Regions from separate parts of the Streptomyces sp. NPDC087845 genome, predicted to be linked through region 3. Evidence: riboswitches for the same ligand, from Rfam matches in the RefSeq annotation. Region 3 holds a riboswitch; each other region holds the start of a gene.

Region 1 (5,663 bases), on a different contig from region 3:
ACTTCGAGACGATGCCCACGCACCAGCTGGAGCTGGCCCTCTGGCTCGAGGCCGACCGGATGGGCTCACTGCTCGCCGCGCTCGACGAGGAGTCCATGGAGAACCAGCGCGACGTCGTCAAGAACGAGCGGCGGCAGCGATACGACAACGTCCCCTACGGCACGGCGTTCGAAAAGCTGACGGCTCTGGCCTACCCCGAGGGCCACCCCTACCACCACACGCCGATCGGCTCGATGGCGGACCTGGACGCCGCGACCCTCGAGGACGCGCGCACCTTCTTCCGTACGTACTACGCGCCCAACAACGCGGTGCTCTCGGTCGTCGGCGACATCGACCCCGAGCAGACGCTCGCCTGGATCGAGAAGTACTTCGGCTCCATCCCGTCCCACGACGGCAAGCAGCCGCCGCGCGACGGCACGCTCCCCGAGACCATCGGCGAGCAGCTGCGCGAGGAAGTGCATGAGGAGGTCCCGGCGCGGGCGTTGATGGCCGCCTACCGGCTGCCGCACGACGGCACCCGTGAGTGCGACGCGGCAGACCTCGCGCTGACCGTGCTCGGCGGCGGCGAGTCGTCGCGGCTGCACAACCGCCTGGTCCGCCGTGACCGTACGGCCGTGGCGGCCGGGTTCGGGCTGCTGCGGCTGGCCGGTGCGCCCTCCCTCGGCTGGCTGGACGTCAAGACGTCCGGCGGCGTCGAGGTGCCTCAGATCGAGGCCGCGGTCGACGAGGAGCTCGCCCGGTTCGCCGCCGAGGGCCCCACGCCCGAGGAAATGGAACGTGCGCAGGCCCAGTTGGAACGCGAGTGGCTGGACCGGCTCGGTACGGTCGCGGGCCGCGCCGACGAACTCTGCCGGTTCGCCGTGCTGTTCGGCGATCCGCAGCTCGCCCTGACCGCCGTGCAGCGGGTGCTCGCCGTCACCGCGGAAGAGGTTCAGGCGGTCGCCAAGTCCCAGCTGCGCCCCGACAACCGGGCCGTGCTGGTCTACGAGCCGGTCGAGCCCGCGGAATCGGCGGACACCGACGAGACCGACGCCGACGACACCGACACGCACGAAGGAGCGGACAAGTGACCGACGCTGCCGCGACTGGAGTATCGATGCAGTTCCACCCGCAGCCTGCCCCCGGCGTCGCCCGCCCCTGGGCCTTCCCCGCGCCGGAGCGCGGTGCTCTGCCCAACGGCCTCACGGTGCTGCGCTGCCACCGCCCGGGCCAGCAGGTCGTGGCGGTGGAGATCTTCCTCGACGCCCCGCTGGACGCGGAGCCCGAGGGCCTCGACGGTGTGGCCACGATCATGTCGCGGGCGCTCTCCGAGGGCACCGACAAGCACACCGCCGAGGAGTTCGCCGCCGAGCTGGAGCGCTGCGGCGCCACCCTCGACGCGCACGCGGACCACCCCGGCATCCGGGTTTCCCTGGAGGTCCCGGCCTCCCGGCTGGCCAAGGCGCTCGCGCTGGTGGCCGAGGCGCTGCGGGCGCCCGCCTTCGCCGACAGCGAGGTCGAGCGGCTCGTGCGCAACCGGCTCGACGAGATCCCGCACGAGCAGGCCAACCCGGCCCGCCGCGCCGCCAAACAGCTCTCCAAGGAGCTCTTCCCGGCCTCGGCGCGGATGTCGCGCCCGCGCCAGGGCACCGAGGAGACGGTCGAGCGGATCGACTCGGCCGCCGTGCGTGCCTTCTTCGACGCCCATGTCAGGCCGTCCACGGCGACCGTCGTGGTCGTCGGCGACCTCACCGGCATCGACCTGGACACCTTGCTGGCCGACACCCTCGGCGACTGGTCGGGCGACACCGCCGAGCCCCGTCCCGCCCCGCCGATCACCGCGGACGACACCGGCCGGGTGGTGATCGTCGACCGTCCGGGCGCGGTGCAGACGCAACTGCTGATCGGCCGGATCGGCGCCGACCGGCACGACAGCGTGTGGCCGGCCCAGGTGCTCGGCACGTACTGCCTGGGCGGCACGCTCACGTCCCGGCTGGACCGGGTGCTGCGCGAGGAGAAGGGCTACACCTACGGCGTGCGGGCCTTCGCCCAGGTGCTGCGGTCGTCGGCCCCGGACTCCGCCTCGGGGCCGACCGGTGCCGCGATGCTGGCCATCAGCGGATCGGTGGACACGGAGTCCACGGGACCGGCGCTGAAGGACCTGTGGACGGTACTGCGGACCCTGGCGGCCGAAGGGCTGACCGATGAGGAGCGCGAGACGGCCGTGCAGAACCTCGTGGGTGTCGCACCGCTGAAGTTCGAGACGGCGGCCTCCGTCGCAGGCACCCTCGCCGACCAGGTCGAGCAGCACCTCCCGGACGACTACCAGGCGCATCTGTACGCCCGGCTCGCGGAGACGGGCACGGTCGAGGCGACCGCGGCAGTGGTCAGCGCCTTCCCGGGCGACCGGCTGGTCACGGTCCTCGTCGGTGACGCGGCGCAGATCGAGGAGCCGGTCCGGGCACTGGGCATCGGAGAAGTGTCGGTGGTCGCCGGCTGACCGGGCCGGCCCGTTGCGCGTGGCGGTCCGCCGGTGGCGGTCCGCCCGTGCCGCCTCACCGGTCGGACGCCCCGTCCGGCGGAGGACGGACCGGGCGGACCGAGTGTCGGCTGCACCGGTCGGCTCACCAGTCGGCCCACCATCCGGTGTCATGTGTCCACATACCGGGACAAGAGGAAGACTCCTGTGAGCGAGATCTCGCCAGGGTCTTCCTTTTTGTCCGTTCTGGTGGGGAGGTTGCCTGTCTGTCCTGTGGGATGCGCTACAAAACGGCCTGTCCGTTTGGTGAATGAAAGTGACCCCGCTTAGCGTCGGCTGGGCTGTCCGTCACTCGTATGCCGCATCCGCGACGTACCGGGCAGCCATCGCCGAGTCCCCGTCAGGCGCGAGCCTGGGGAGCCGGGGACCCACGCAGTCCCTGGGGTGAATCGGATGTCTGGGCCTCGGTGAGGCCGGGGCGTCCGTAGGAGACCTTCCTGCTCCGAACCCGTCAGCTAACCCGGTAGGCGAGAAGGAAGGAAAGGACCAGCCACTTCATGGCGTTCACCCGTGCCACCGGGAAGCATCGTGCCCCGAGCCGACTGACGCGCAGGAGCGCGAAGATCGCCGGCGTCGCGGCCCTGGCCACCACCGGCGTCGTCGGCGGCATGGCCTCGCCGGCCCTCGCCGCGGACGCGTCCGTCAGTGAGACCGGTCTGAACCAGGTCATCGCCATCGACAGCGCCCTCGCCGGCCAGATCGGCGCCCAGGCCGACGCGCAGCGCCGCCAGGCCGATGCCGCGGCAAAGGCGAAGGCGGAGGCTCAGCGCAAGGCAGAGGCCCAGAAGCGGGCCGAAGCCAAGAAGAAGGCGGAAGCGAAGGCCGAGGCCGACGCGAAGCGCGCGGCCGAAGCGCGCGCCGAGAAGGCGCGCGCCGCCCGGTCCGCCGAGCGCACCCGCCTGGGGGCCTTCCAGCTCCCGGTCGCCGGTTCGTACGTCACCACCGGCTACAAGTCCAGCGGCTCGCTCTGGTCGTCCGGCAGCCACTCGGGCATAGACTTCCACGCCGCGTCCGGCAGCTCCGTCGTCGCCGTCGGTGCCGGTACGGTCGTCGAGGCCGGCTGGGGCGGCGCGTACGGCAACAACATCGTGCTCCGGATGACGGACGGCACGTACACGCAGTACGGCCACCTCTCCTCGATCGGCGTCTCCGTCGGCCAGAGTGTCGGCGCGGGACAGCGGATCGGCCTCTCCGGTTCGACCGGCAACTCCACCGGCCCGCACCTCCACTTCGAGGCCCGGACCACGCCTTCGTACGGCTCCGACATGAACCCCGTCGCATACCTGCGCGCTCATGGCGTCAACGTCTGACCGACGCCCCCGCAGCACCCCTTCGAAGGCCCCGGCGATACGCCGGGGCCTTCGCCGTGCCCGCGGTGCCGCGCCGTGCCCGCCGTGCTCGACCCGCCGTGCCCGGCTCCCGCGCCCGCCCGTGGTTCCTGCCCGTCGAGCCCCCCGTGGCCAAAAGATATTCATGAATTTCCGCCCGGCATCGGAAATGCGGCCGCATTGGAATAGAGTCGCGGAACAGGCGTCGGCCGGCCGCGTTCCGCGGGGATCGAGGCGGAGGTTCGGACATGCACATTCCCGCGCATTCGGTATGCACGGCAATCCGTGACGACATCGTCTCCGGTGTCTTCGAACGCGGCAGCCGGCTCACCGAGGAGTTGCTGGCGCGCCGTTACGGGGTCTCCCGTGTGCCGGTACGGGAGGCGCTGCGCACGCTGGAGTCCGAGGGGTTCGTGGTCACCCGGCGGCATGCGGGCGCCTGTGTCGCCGAGCCGACCGAGCAGGAGGCGGCCGACCTGCTGGAGGTCCGGATGCTGCTGGAGCCGCTGGGTGCCGCGCGCGCCGCGCACCGCCGTACCGAGGCACATCTCAAGGTGCTGCGCGGCCTGGTCAGGCTCGGCCAGGAGCGGGTCAGGCGGGGCGAGGGGGAGGATCTGCGCTCGCTGGGCGGCTGGTTCCACGAGACGTTGGCGCAGGCCTCCGGCAGCCCCGGCCTGATCGCGCTGCTCACCCAGCTCCGGCACAAGATCGCCTGGATGTACGCGGTCGAGCAGCCGGCCCGCCCGGCGGACTGCTGGGCCGAACGCGGAGCCATCGTGGACGCGGTGGCGCGCGGCGACGCGGAACGGGCCAGGGCGATGGCCGCCCAGCACGCCGAACGGGCCGCGGCCGCGCACCGGCTGCGCCGCACCGACCGGCCGGAACGCGGACCCGCGGCATCTCGCACCGACCGGCCGGAACGTGGACCCGCCGCCTCCCGCACCGGCCCGGTGAGGGCTTCGCAACATCCCGTAAACACCACAGGCGTCCGGCATTAACAATTACGCCGTATAAAAAGAGCCGCCATTCCGTGAGGCTTTCTTCGGGCTGTCCGAATTACCTTCGCGCGGGAATACATTTGCTCGTCCCGGACCGGGAATGCGAAAGAGCCGCGGACCCGGTCAAGGGTGTCGCGGCTCTTTGAGGAGAGGGCGGGAAACGGGTCAGACCGTCTCCGGCAGCTCATCGAGCCCTTCGGCGACCAGCTTCGCCAGGCGGTCCAGGGCGGCTTCGGAATCGTCGGCCTCGGATGCGAGCACGATCTCCTCGCCGCCGTGCGCGCCGAGACCGAGCACCGCGAGCATGGAGGCGGCGTTCACCGGGTTGCCGTCGGCCTTGGCGATCGTCACGGGGACGCCGGAAGCCGTGGCGGCACGGACGAAGATGGAAGCGGGGCGGGCGTGCAGGCCCTCGGCCCAACCGACGTTGACGCGGCGCTCAGCCATGGTTCTGCCCTTCACGAATCAATAGTTGTCTAGACCAGTCTCTCACGCAGTGCGCGATGCTCCGGCCGACCCGCGGCAGGCGTACAGCCCGTGCCGCACCGCCGCTCGGCCCCCTCAGACTGCCCCGGCCCCAGGGCCTACGCGACTGCTGACGGAGTCGTAGTCTTTGCGCATGCAGCCCTCGCCGGAGCAGAGTCCGCATCACGCGTACCCCGACCACTGGGAAGCAGACGTGGTGCTCCGTGACGGAGGAACCGCGCGGATCCGGCCCATCACCACGAACGACGCCCAACGGCTGGTCAGCTTCTACGAGCAGGTCTCCGACGAGTCGAAGTACTACCGCTTCTTCGCTCCGTACCCCCGTCTGTCCGA
Region 2 (5,663 bases), on a different contig from region 3:
GGCTGGCTGGCGGAGGCGGGGAACGCCGGCCGCGAGAAGATCGCGCTGTGGTGCACGTACCACCCGGGGCAGACGCCGTACGAGCGGTTCGTCGGCAAGTGCACGGAGCTGGCCGCGCTGGGCATTCGCCACAGCGTGGGTGTCGTCGGGCTCGACGACCATCTCGAAGAGGCTCGGCGGCTGCGTACCGCGCTGCCCGACGAGGTCTACCTCTGGGTGAACGCCGCGGAGGGGCACACCTATACGGACGAGGAGGCGGACCGCTGGACGGCGATCGACCCGCTCTTCCCGTACAGCCGGCATCCGCACCGGTCGGCGGGGCTGCCCTGCCGGACGGGCGAGTCGGTCGTGTCGGTGGACGGCGACGGCACGGTGCGGCGCTGCCATTTCGTCGCGGCCGAACTCGGCAACCTCTACGACGGCAGCTACCGGCGCTCGCTCGGCCCACGTGCCTGTCCGCTGGCCGTCTGCGACTGCCACATCGGCTATGTGCATCTGGAGACGCTGCCGCTGTACGACGTCTTCGCGGGCGGGGTGCTGGAGCGGATACCGGCGCCACCGCTGTCTTCCCTCGCCGGACGGGCCGGAGCCGCCGGACGGGCCCGGGGCTCAGGCCCGTCCGGCGAGCGAGGACACCACGGCCGCGGCCCCGTCTAGAGAGGCAGCAGGTCGGGCCGCTTGGCCTCGACATGATCGCCGGAGGACTCGCCGCGCAGCCGTCGGCCGATCCACGGCACCAGGTACTCGCGCGCCCAGTGGATGTCGTCACGCCGTACTTCGAGCGTGCCGCGCTGTGCCTGCGGGGGCCATTCCTGGTCGGGGTCGGCCGGCACGTCGAGGCCGAGGACCTGGGCGGCGCGCAGCGCGACCCTGGTGTGTCCCTCGGGCGACAGATGGAGCCGGTCGTCGTCCCAGGCGCGCCTGTCCTGGACGGATCGCAGCGACCACAGGTCGAGGACCGGGCAGTCGTAGCGGTCGGCGATGGCCCGCACATGGGCGGTGTAGGTGGCGATCTTGCCGCGCAGATGGCGCAGCACGGGGATGCCACGGGTGTCGAAGCCGGTGGTGACCATGACGGTGCCGACCGATTCGGTCAGCTCGGCGACCGCGCGCTCGAAGCGCTCGGCCACGTCGTCGGGGTCGGTGCCGGGCCTGATGATGTCGTTGCCGCCCGCGCAGAAGCTCACCAGGTCGGGTGCGAGCTCCTTGGCGCGCGGCACCTGCTCCTCGACGATCTGGTCGAGGAGGCGTCCGCGTACGGCGAGATTGGCATATCTGAAATTCGCGTGTACGGAAGCCTCGGTGCTCGATTCCGCATCGGGGTCAGGGAGCTGGTCCGCGAGAAGTACCGCGAATCGGTCCGCCCAGCCGACGAAGGCCCCGTCCGGACCGGGGTCGCCCACCCCTTCGGTGAAACTGTCGCCAATCGCTGCGTACGACCCGATGACACCATGTCGGTTGATGACGCCACGTTGATTTTTTCTCGAATCGTCTGCCACAAACGCCTATCCTGCACTGCCGAATGTGACCTACGCGACCGTAATAAGGGGTTGACGGGTGGTGAGATAGACCACCCGGTCAGATCTTGGTAAAGGGGGAATAAGCAGAAGGGGCGGTGCGCCGCCGCGCACCGCCCCTTCCGTGTTGCTCAGGTCATGCCGTGTTGCTCAGCCGCCCGTCCGTCCGGCTCAGACGTAGACGCCGTGCGAAGCCAGGAAGGCGATCGGGTTGATGTCCGAGCCGTACCCGGGGCCGGTGCGGACCTCGAAGTGCAGGTGCGGTCCGGTGGCGTTGCCGGTCGAGCCGGAGAGGCCGATCTGCTGACCGGTGCTCACGGACTGGCCCGCCGAGACGGAGAGCGAGGACAGGTGGCCGTACTGCGAGTAGTGGCCGTCGGCGTGCTTGATGACGACCTGGTTGCCGTAGGCGCCACCCCAGCCGGCGGTGACGACGGTGCCGGAGGTGATGGCCTTCACGCTGGTGCCGGTGAAGACGGGGAAGTCGATCCCGGTGTGGCTGCCGCTGGACCAGTTGGAGCCGGAGGCACGGTAACCGGTGGTGTGGTTGCCGGGGACCGGGTGCGCGTAGCCGGAGCCGGTGCTCCGACCGGCCGGGGCGGAGGTCTTGGACTCCGTGACCGCCGAGGCCTTGGCCGGGGCGGACTTCGCCGGGGCGGACTTCTCCGCCGCCGACGAGGGAGCCGAGGGGGCCTTCGACGGGAGGGCCGCGCCCGCGCCCGCGCCGGTGGGCGCGGAGTGGTCCGCCGCCTTGCCGCCGAGCGTCAGCTTCATGCCCGGGAAGATCAGGCCGGGGTCGTCGCCGACGACCGCGCGGTTGTCCTGGTACAGCTTCTGCCAGCCGCCCTCGATCTTGTGGTCGGCGGCGATCTTCGACAGCCAGTCGCCGGAGACGACGGAGTACGTCGTGGTGGCGGCCTGCTTCTGCGCGGCCGGCTTGGCCGGGGCGGCGTGCGCGGCGGCGGAGGCCGACTGCGGGGCGGCGGCCGGGGCGGCCTGCTCCGCGGCGTTGGCACCCGTGGCGCCGAACAGCGGCAGTGCGATGACGGCGCCGCCCGCACCTGCGGCAGCGACGCCACGGGCGATGATGGCGGCCTTCGTACGACGGTGCTTACCCGATATGGGCATGACGTGCTTCCTCTCCGGCGCCTACGAGGTGAGCTGTCGGGTTCGGGCTGGAGATGCCCGGCCGCGCCGAGCGCGGCTTCACCCCGAGCCGGCCGGATTCCTCCGGACGGCGGCCTACCTGGTTCCCCCGCTCCTGCCACACGATGAGTGGATGCGAATTCCGGACGGCGGCAGGATTAGGCGGTCCATCCGGATTGACGGTGACCGTAAGCGAGTCGGGACGGCGAGAACAAGCCACTGGTTCCACGCCGGAATCCGATCCAGGAAATCGGCGCAGAATTCCGGTCACACTCCGTGGATTAAGGATCTTGCCTTTCCGCGCCGCGCACGGAATGGCCGACCGCCCCGTCGGTACACACCGTCACGGATATGATTCCGCTCACGAGAGCGCGATCATCTCCCGTACAGGCGGGGCAAGTTTGACCGAATGCACCCATTACGGACATTTCGCACTCATCGTTCGCGTCGGAGCCTCAGCACCCCTGCGTCGAGATCTCCCCGGAGCCCGGTGTGCAGCCCCTGATGGAGCAGTGCCGAGCCGTGGTGCACCGCCCCCGTGTCGCGGCAGGTGTACGTCGCCGCGGGGTCGAGTCCGCGCAGCCGCAGGGCCGGGGGCAGCTCCCCGTACCTCTGCGCCTCCAGCCACGTCAGGACCACGACCTCGTCCCCCTGGACGTACTGGACCGCACTGAGACCGCCGCGCGGGGCGCGCAGCCGGTACAGCGCGCCGTGCTGCACCACCGGCCGGATCTCCTTGTAGAGCTCCACCCAGGCCCGCGCCTCGGCCAGCTCCTCCTCGCTCCACTCGGTGAGGTCCCCGCCGACCCCGAGCACGCCGGCCATCGCGCTCACGAAGCGGAAGCGCAGTGAACTGACCCTGCCGTTGAGCTGGACGTTCGGGCTGTCGGTGACCCACGCGGCCATCACCCGGGCCGGATGGATCTGGCCGAAGCCCTCCTGGATGGCGAGGCGGTCGAGCGGGTCGGTGTTGTCCGAGGTCCACACCTGGTCCGTACGGGACAGAATCCCCAGGTCGACCCGGCCGCCGCCGCCGGAGCAGGACTCGAAGGCGACCGAGGGGTGTGCGGCCCGGAGACGGTCGATCAACGCGTACAGGGCGTCGACATGCTCGATCCAGAGCTTCTGCGGATACTCCTCACCCGGCCAGCCGGCATCGGTGAAGGAGCGATTGAAGTCCCATTTCACGTAGTCGATGGGCGCGCTGGAGAGCAGTGTGTCCAGTTGCTCCCAGAGATATTCCTGCACATCGGTGCGGGCCAGATTGAGCACCAGTTGATTACGGAACTCGGTCCGCGTCCGCCCGGGAAAGTGCTGCACCCAGTCGGGGTGCGCGCGATGGAGATCGCTGTCGGCGTTGACCATTTCCGGCTCGACCCAGATACCGAACTGCATGCCGAGACCGTGCACTTCGTCGGCGAGCGGCTTGAGTCCGCCGGGAAAGCGGTCCGGATTCGGTGTCCAGTCGCCGAGCCCCGCCCGGTCGCTGGTGCGCTGCCCGAACCACGCGTCGTCCACGACGAACAGTTCCACGCCCATCGCGGCGGCGCGCTCGGCGAGGGCGCGCTGCTGGTCCTGCGAGACGTCGAAGCCCGTCGCCTCCCAGGAGTTGTAGAGAACCGGCCGCGGGCTCGAGGCGTCCGGGATCACATGGGCCAGCTGCCACGCGTGCCAGGCACGGCTCGCCCCGCCGAATCCCTCCGCGCTCCACAGACCGGCGAAGACCGGTGTGGTGTACGACTCCCCCGGCATGAGCAGCAGCAGCCCCGATTCGTCGTGGCCTGCGCCGCCGGTGATCTGCACGAGTCCGTCGGGAAGCCGCTGCACGGAGATCCGCCACGACCCGGACCAGCCGAGCGCGCAGCCGTACACCTCGCCGCTCTCCTCGGTCGCCGCTCCGTCGGCGTCGAGTGCGACCCATGGCAGGTACTGGTGTCCGGTGTGGCCGCGCCTGCTGGAGATGACGCTCTCGCCGTACATCAGCTCCGCCCGGGCGAGCCGCGACTCCGCCGCCCAGCGGCCGTGCAGCCGGCTCAACCGCCAGGCGTCGCGGGCCGGCAGCGCCCAGGCGGCCGCGTCGGCGCGCAGCAGCTCCAGCGGCGGACCGTCCGGCCCGGCGTGGGCGACGGCGGCCCAGCGCTCGACGACATCGGAGTCGTCCCGCATCCGGTAGTGCAGGGTGAGGGCGAGCCGGTGCACGGAGTCGGTGAAGCCGATACGGAGTTCGCCCCCGTCCACCGCGGCGCCGGAGAAGGACCACTCGGTACCGCGGACCTCCGGGGTGCGCACCGAGAGAGCCGGGCGGACGAACCGGGGGCCGCCCTCCACGGGGTACTCCTCGTGGCCGTCGAGCGGGGACTCGAAGCCCCTGGCGGGCTGCTCCGGCGCCGCGGCCAGCGCCTCGGCAGCGGCCAGGGAGATCCGCGGCCCCCAGTGCAGATGGACCAGTTCGTCCCGCTCGGTGAGTCGCAGTGCGTAGCTGCTGCTCGCCCCGGTGAGCAGCCAGGTCCGGCCCTTGTCGCCAGTCTCGATCATCTTGTCCCCACATTCCAACAGTTCCGCACATCATCAACCATCGCCGGGTGAGCGGGCAATGGTCCGGCGTGGAATTCGGCGGACGGATTCACCGCGGGGGCACGGGGGTTCACCGGGGTATCGACAACTACTGGCCGAGATGATTGCCTGAGGAATCAATGTCGTATCGTCGCGGGAGTGGCCTTGTCGGCGGCTCGCGTCGACGCCAGACACTCCAGGAGACACTGTGACGCAGCAGTTGCCCCAGATCCCGTCGACGGAACCCGAGCTGGCGGGCGTCCGCAACTTCCGCGACGTGGGCGGACTGCCCACCGTCGACGGCCGGCGGGTGCGGTACGGGCGACTCTTCCGCAGTGGTCACCTCGCGCACGCCACCGCCGAGGACACGGCCTTTCTCGGCGGCCTCGGTCTGCACACGGTCTTCGACTTCCGCAATGCGGCCGACCACCGGCTCGACGGCCTGGA
Region 3 (5,663 bases):
CTCGCCGGAGCGGTGGGACATCATGCACTTGAAGCCGTTGCGCTGGGCGAGCTCGACGGCGTCCAGGGTCTCGGTCAGCGAACCGATCTGGTTGACCTTGACGAGCAGGGCGTTGGCGGAGCCCTCCTCGATGCCGCGGGCCAGACGCTCCGGGTTGGTGACGAACAGGTCGTCGCCCACGATCTGCACCTTGGCGCCGAGCTTGTCGGTGATGACCTTCCAGCCGGCCCAGTCGTCCTCGTACAGCGGGTCCTCGATGGAGACCAGCGGGTACGCGGAGACGAGCTCCTCGTAGTACTCCGTCATCTCGGCGGCCGAGCGGGACTTGCCCTCGAACTCGTACGTGCCGTCCTTGTAGAACTCGGACGCGGCGACGTCGAGCGCGAGCGCGATGTCCTTGCCCGGGACGTAGCCGGCTTCCTTGATGGCCTCGACGATGAGGTCGAGGGCGGCGCGGTTCGACTCCAGGTTCGGCGCGAAGCCGCCCTCGTCGCCGAGACCGGTCGAAAGACCCTTGGTCTTCAGGACCTTCTTCAGCGTGTGGTAGACCTCGGCACCCCAGCGCAGGGCCTCGGAGAAGGACTCCGCACCGATCGGGGCAATCATGAACTCCTGGATGTCCACGTTGGAGTCGGCGTGCGACCCACCGTTGAGGATGTTCATCATCGGAACGGGCAGCAGGTGCGCGTTCGGGCCGCCGAGGTAGCGGAAGAGCGGCAGGTCCGAGGCCTCGGAGGCGGCGTGGGCAACGGCCAGCGAGACACCGAGGATGGCGTTGGCGCCGAGCGAGCCCTTGTTCTCGGTGGCGTCCAGGTCGAACATCGCCTGGTCGATCAGCCGCTGCTCGGTCGCGTCGTAGCCGACGAGCTCCGGGCCGATCTGCTCGATCACGGCGAGGACGGCCTTCTCGACGCCCTTGCCCTGGTAGCGGTTGGGGTCACCGTCGCGAAGCTCAATGGCCTCGAACGCACCGGTGGAGGCGCCGGACGGCACGGCAGCACGGCCCGTGCTGCCGTCGTCGAGGCCAACCTCGACCTCGACCGTGGGGTTCCCCCGGGAGTCGAGGATTTCCCGGGCTACGACGACGTCGATGGACGGCACGAGGCATCTCCTTCTGGGATATGACACTGGTTGTGCAGGGTCACTTTGGCCTTGCGACAAGAGCCTAACCGGCCCGGCCCGCTCAGCCCGACGACCGCCCGTCCCCTGGGACGAAAAAGGACCCAAGGGCGAGCGTAAGCGGACAAACAGTCAGAATTTTACTGGTCAGTAACTACAACAGTTGAACGATCGCTCAGAGGTGGCGCACCTCGCGGAGGCGGCGCGTGGCGGCGCCGGCACCTCGCGGTGGTGGCGCACGACACAGGAAACCCCGGCCCGGCGCGTACGGGGGAATGCGCGCCGGGCCGGGGTGCTCCGGGAGGAGAGAGCCTGGACTACTTGGTCAGGTGCAGCTGCTGACCCGGGTAGATCAGGTCGGCGTCCTTGACGATGTCCTTGTTCAGCTCGAACAGCTGGTGCCAGCCGCCCTCGACCTGGTGCTCGGCGGCGATCTCGCTCAGGGAGTCGCCGGAGACGACCTTGTACTCGCCGTCGCCCTTCTTGACCTTCTCGCCGGTCGGGGTGGTGACGGTCTTCTTCGACTCGGCCTGCGGGGCGGCGGAGCGGTCCGAGCGGGAGGCGGCGGGGGCCTCGGTGCGCTCGGCCTTCTTCGGCTGGGCCTGCTGGACCGGCCGCGACTGCTGCTTCGGCGCGGCCGGGGTGCTCTGCTGCCCGGTGGCGCTGGAGCTGGAGCTGGACTTCGAGGAGGAGCCGGTGTCGACGCCCGGGTTGACACCGTCGTTGGTCAGGTTGCCGGCGCCGGCACAGCCCCAGGCACCCGGACCCTGCATGTCGAGCAGCCGCTCGGCGACGGTGATCTGCTGGGCCTTGGTGGCCAGGTCGGCACGGGGGGCGTACTTCGTACCGCCGGCGGCGGCCCAGCTGGACTGCGAGAACTGCAGGCCGCCGTAGTAGCCGTTGCCGGTGTTGATGGACCAGTTGCCACCGGACTCGCACTGGGCGACGGCGTCCCAGGTGGCGACGGAGGCGGCGGAGGCGCCGGTCGCACCCATCAGCGGAACGGCGACGGCGGTACCGGCGACACCGGCGAGCGTGGCGACACGGACGGCCTTGGACGGGCGGCGGTGCTTGCCCTTGCTGGAAAACAGCATGGAACTTCTCCTCACCGACGCCTACGAGGTGAGCTGTCGGGTTCGGGCCAAGTGAGTTGCCCGGTCGCACGTCCTAGCACGCGACTTCACCCCAAGCCGGTCCTGATGCGTCCTTCGACGATCGGGCCCGGCGCTTACCTGGGTCCCCCGCTCCTGCCTACGGCGCTTTACGCGTCTGTTCCCTTCGACCGACGGCAGGATTCGGCGTGACGATCGACGGGGCCCGCGGTGCGAGCGGTTCCGACCGTAAACACACGCAACCCCCACATTCAAAGATGGACACATCGGACAATCAGCCCTTACTTGCATCTGAGGAACCGTCGTTTTCGCAGGTGGGAGGCGATGCGGAAGGGCTCCCCGGGCGCAACACGCCAGTTGACGCAAAGAGATCCATGTCTCACTTACGCATAAGCGGACATAGGTCTCTGAACTACCCCAGATTTTGAGGCTCTTTCAGCCGATTATCAGACCGCTCTCACTCGGCCTTCACGTCGAGATCGAGGCTCTGGCCAGGGAGGATGAGGTCCGGGTCGGTTCCGACGGCATCCTTGTTGGCCTCATACAGCGCGGGCCAGCCGCCGGGGACCTTCTGTGCGTCAGCAATCGCCCAGAGGTTGTCGCCGGAGCGGACGGTGTACGTGCCGTCGGCGGCCGACGCGCCCGCGTCGCGCGCGTCACCGTCACCGCGGGAGGCATGCCGGCCCGACTCGCGCTCGACACCGCCGTTCGCGTTCCGGCCCTCCTCGGGGGCAGGTGCGCCGCGGTGCTTGCCGCCCGTGCCGCCGGTCGAGTCGGTCGAGTCGGCCGGGCCGGCCGGGTCCGACGCGTCGGGCGCACCGGAGGACGGGGTGTCAGAAGGCGTCCGGGACGGCTCGGTCCCGTCCGCCGGCCCGTGGGCGGCGCCCGCCCCCTTCGAACGGTCCGCGCTGTCCGTACCGCCCGTACCGCCCGAGGCGGCGTCCGGGGCGGCGTCCGACGGTGCGGCGTCCTCGGACGGGGGCGTCGACGCGCCGTCAGCCGGCTCCGTGCTCCGTGTCGGCTCGGCGGGGGGCGCGACCCCGGGATCGACGCCCGGCAGCGTCCCGTCCTCCGCGAGGCCGGAGATGACCGCACAACTGGGCCAGGCCTTCGGCCCCCGGTCCTCCAGGACCTTCTCGGCCACGGCTATCTGCTGCGAGCGGCTGGCGAGGTCGGCACGGGCGGCGTACGACTCGCCGCCGTACGCCTTCCAGGTCTCCTGCGAGAACTGCAGGCCACCGTAGAAGCCGTTGCCGAGGTCGGCGCTCCACATGCCGCCGCTCTCGCACTCGGCCACCCGGTCCCAGGTCTTGGCGTCGGCCGCGTGCGCGCCGCCCGCGCCGAGCAGCGGGATGGCGATGGCCGATCCGGTCACGCCCGCGGCGACGACGATGGCGGGTGCCTGACGAGGGCGACGGTGTCTGCCGTTCGCGGAGCCCATGGAGATGCCTTCCGTGTGACTGACAAGTGACGGGTGGGTCGAACGGTGAACCTAGCGGGACTCGAACGCGTGTCACAAGTCGATGCAGCGCAGATCACGTGGAAGTCACAGAGTTGACTGAGCGTCATCTCGCGTCGGCGCCGGCCTCGGTGCAAACTCCACCGGCAGCGTGCGCAGTCCACGCATGATGAGCCCGCCACGCCACCGCAAATCGGTAGGTTCCACCGCAAGCCGCAGGTCCGGAAGGCGCCTCAGAAGCGTGGCGAGCGCCGTCTGTCCCTCCAGCCGGGCGAGCGGTGCTCCCAGGCAGTAGTGGATGCCGTGCCCGTATCCGAGGTGCTGATTGTCACGCCGGGCGAGGTCGAGCGTGTCGGGGTCCCCGAAGCGTTCCGGGTCGCGGTCGGCGGCGGCGAGCACGACGAGTACGGGGTCGCCCGCCGCTATGTCCTGTCCGCCCAGTGTCAGCGGCTCGGTGGCGAACCGCCAGGTCGCCAGCTCCACCGGACCGTCGTACCGCAGCAGTTCCTCGATCCCCGTCTCCAGCAGCTCGCTCTCCCCCGCGGCGAGGGAGCGTTGCAGCCGCTCGCGCTCGCCGGGGTTGCGCAGCAGGGCGTACACCCCGTTGCCGATGAGGTTCACCGTCGTCTCGAATCCGGCGAAGAGGAGGATGAAGGCCATGGCCGCGGCCTCGTTCTCGGTGAGGTGCTCGCCGTGGTCGCCGGCCCGGATCAGCCCCGAGATCAGATCGTCCCCCGGGTTCTCCCTCTTGCGGTGGATCAGTTCGGCGAGATAGCCGCGCATCTTCTTCACCGACCTGGCCACCCCGCCGCGCGGGCCGCCGCCGTGCCGGATCATCATGCCCGCCCAGTCCCGGAAGTCGTCCTGGTCCTCGCGCGGAACGCCGAGCAGATCGCAGATCGCGTAGATGGGGAGCGGGAACGCGAAGTCGTGGATGAGATCCGCCCTCCCCTCCGCGACGAAGCGGTCGATGAGGCGGTCCGTCAGTTCCTGTACGCGCGGCGCGAACTCGGCGACCCTGCGCGGGGTGAACGCCTTGGAGACGAGGCGGCGCAGCCGGGTGTGGTCGGGCGGGTCGATGTTGAGCAGATGCGTCATCAGCTCCGCCTTGCGCTCGCCCGGGATGCCGGTCTTCCCCTTGGCGTGCGCCGGCCCGGCGTGGTGCGCCGGGTTCTTGGAGAGCCGGGTGTCGGCAAGCGCCTGCCGGGCGTCCGCGTACCGGGTCACCAGCCAGGCCTCGACACCGCTGGGCAGCGCGGTGCGGTGCACGGGGCTGTGCTCGCGCAGCCAGGCATAGGCCGGGTAGGGGTCGGTGGCGAACTCCCAGGTGAAGAGTTCGGGCGCACCGACGGGACAGGCGGGGCGGCCGGCGGAGCCGTCCGCGGGGCGGTCGGCCGGGCCGTGCGCGGGCTGGCTGGCTGAGCCCGGCGCAGGCTGGTCGGCCGGGCCGTGCGCGGGCTCGTCGACGGGACAGGCCGGGCGGTCGGCGGGGCGGGCCGGGCGGTCGGCGGGGCGGTGTGCGGGTTGATCGGCGGGGCGGTCGGCGGGGCTGTGGTTCACCCCTCGACGTTATCCGTTGCCCTCCGCCGCCCGGATGGCGTCCCGGTAGGCGCGGCCGGCGGCCCGCAGTGCGGCCTCGGGGTCGATGCCGTCCTGTTCGGCGCGTACGGCGAGGGCGAGGAGCTCGTAGCCGATGCCGTCGCCCGTGGGGAGCGCCACATCGAGCCCCGCGGTACGGACCCGGCCGGCCAGTTTCGCCGCCAGGGCGAGGCCGGGCTGGCCGAGCGGCACTCCGTCGGTGACCGAGTCGCGCTGCTTCTCGACGGCCTTGGTCCGCAGCCAGTGCGCGTGCACGTCCTCCGGGGTCTCGGCGGTCTCGTCCCCGAAGACGTGCGGGTGGCGGTGGATCAGCTTCTCGACGAGGGTCGCGGCCACGTCGTCGACGGAGAAGGGCTCCTCGCCGTCCTCCTCGG

The links. A riboswitch is a leader RNA that binds a small molecule or an ion and turns the genes downstream of it on or off. The one in region 3 is predicted to bind cyclic di-AMP.
Region 1: it holds a riboswitch for cyclic di-AMP, as region 3 does, so the genes downstream of both, ACIOMQ_RS29675 (M23 family metallopeptidase) here and ACIOMQ_RS36515 (transglycosylase family protein) in region 3, are expected to answer to the same signal.
Region 2: it holds a riboswitch for cyclic di-AMP, as region 3 does, so the genes downstream of both, ACIOMQ_RS37275 (peptidoglycan DD-metalloendopeptidase family protein) here and ACIOMQ_RS36515 (transglycosylase family protein) in region 3, are expected to answer to the same signal.

Annotation. Positions count from the first base shown of each region.
Region 1 covers NZ_JBIUVC010000013.1:142,790-148,452, forward strand. Annotated here, with positions in the region: gene ACIOMQ_RS29665 (pitrilysin family protein) at 1-1,070, shown strand, start outside; gene ACIOMQ_RS29670 (pitrilysin family protein) at 1,097-2,479, shown strand; cyclic di-AMP (ydaO/yuaA leader) riboswitch at 2,836-3,002, shown strand; gene ACIOMQ_RS29675 (M23 family metallopeptidase) at 3,016-3,828, shown strand; gene ACIOMQ_RS29680 (GntR family transcriptional regulator) at 4,095-4,844, shown strand; gene ACIOMQ_RS29685 (HPr family phosphocarrier protein) at 5,010-5,291, opposite strand; gene ACIOMQ_RS29690 (GNAT family N-acetyltransferase) at 5,464-5,663, shown strand, end outside.
Region 2 covers NZ_JBIUVC010000024.1:84,604-90,266, forward strand. Annotated here, with positions in the region: gene ACIOMQ_RS37265 (STM4011 family radical SAM protein) at 1-657, shown strand, start outside; gene ACIOMQ_RS37270 (SGNH/GDSL hydrolase family protein) at 654-1,499, opposite strand; gene ACIOMQ_RS37275 (peptidoglycan DD-metalloendopeptidase family protein) at 1,689-2,645, opposite strand; cyclic di-AMP (ydaO/yuaA leader) riboswitch at 2,651-2,805, opposite strand; gene ACIOMQ_RS37280 (alpha-galactosidase) at 3,099-5,198, opposite strand; gene ACIOMQ_RS37285 (tyrosine-protein phosphatase) at 5,425-5,663, shown strand, end outside.
Region 3 covers NZ_JBIUVC010000023.1:6,574-12,236, reverse strand. Annotated here, with positions in the region: gene eno (phosphopyruvate hydratase) at 1-1,101, opposite strand, end outside; gene ACIOMQ_RS36515 (transglycosylase family protein) at 1,437-2,213, opposite strand; cyclic di-AMP (ydaO/yuaA leader) riboswitch at 2,217-2,388, opposite strand; gene ACIOMQ_RS36510 (transglycosylase family protein) at 2,689-3,672, opposite strand; gene ACIOMQ_RS36505 (cytochrome P450) at 3,778-5,250, opposite strand; gene ACIOMQ_RS36500 (nucleoside triphosphate pyrophosphohydrolase) at 5,260-5,663, opposite strand, start outside.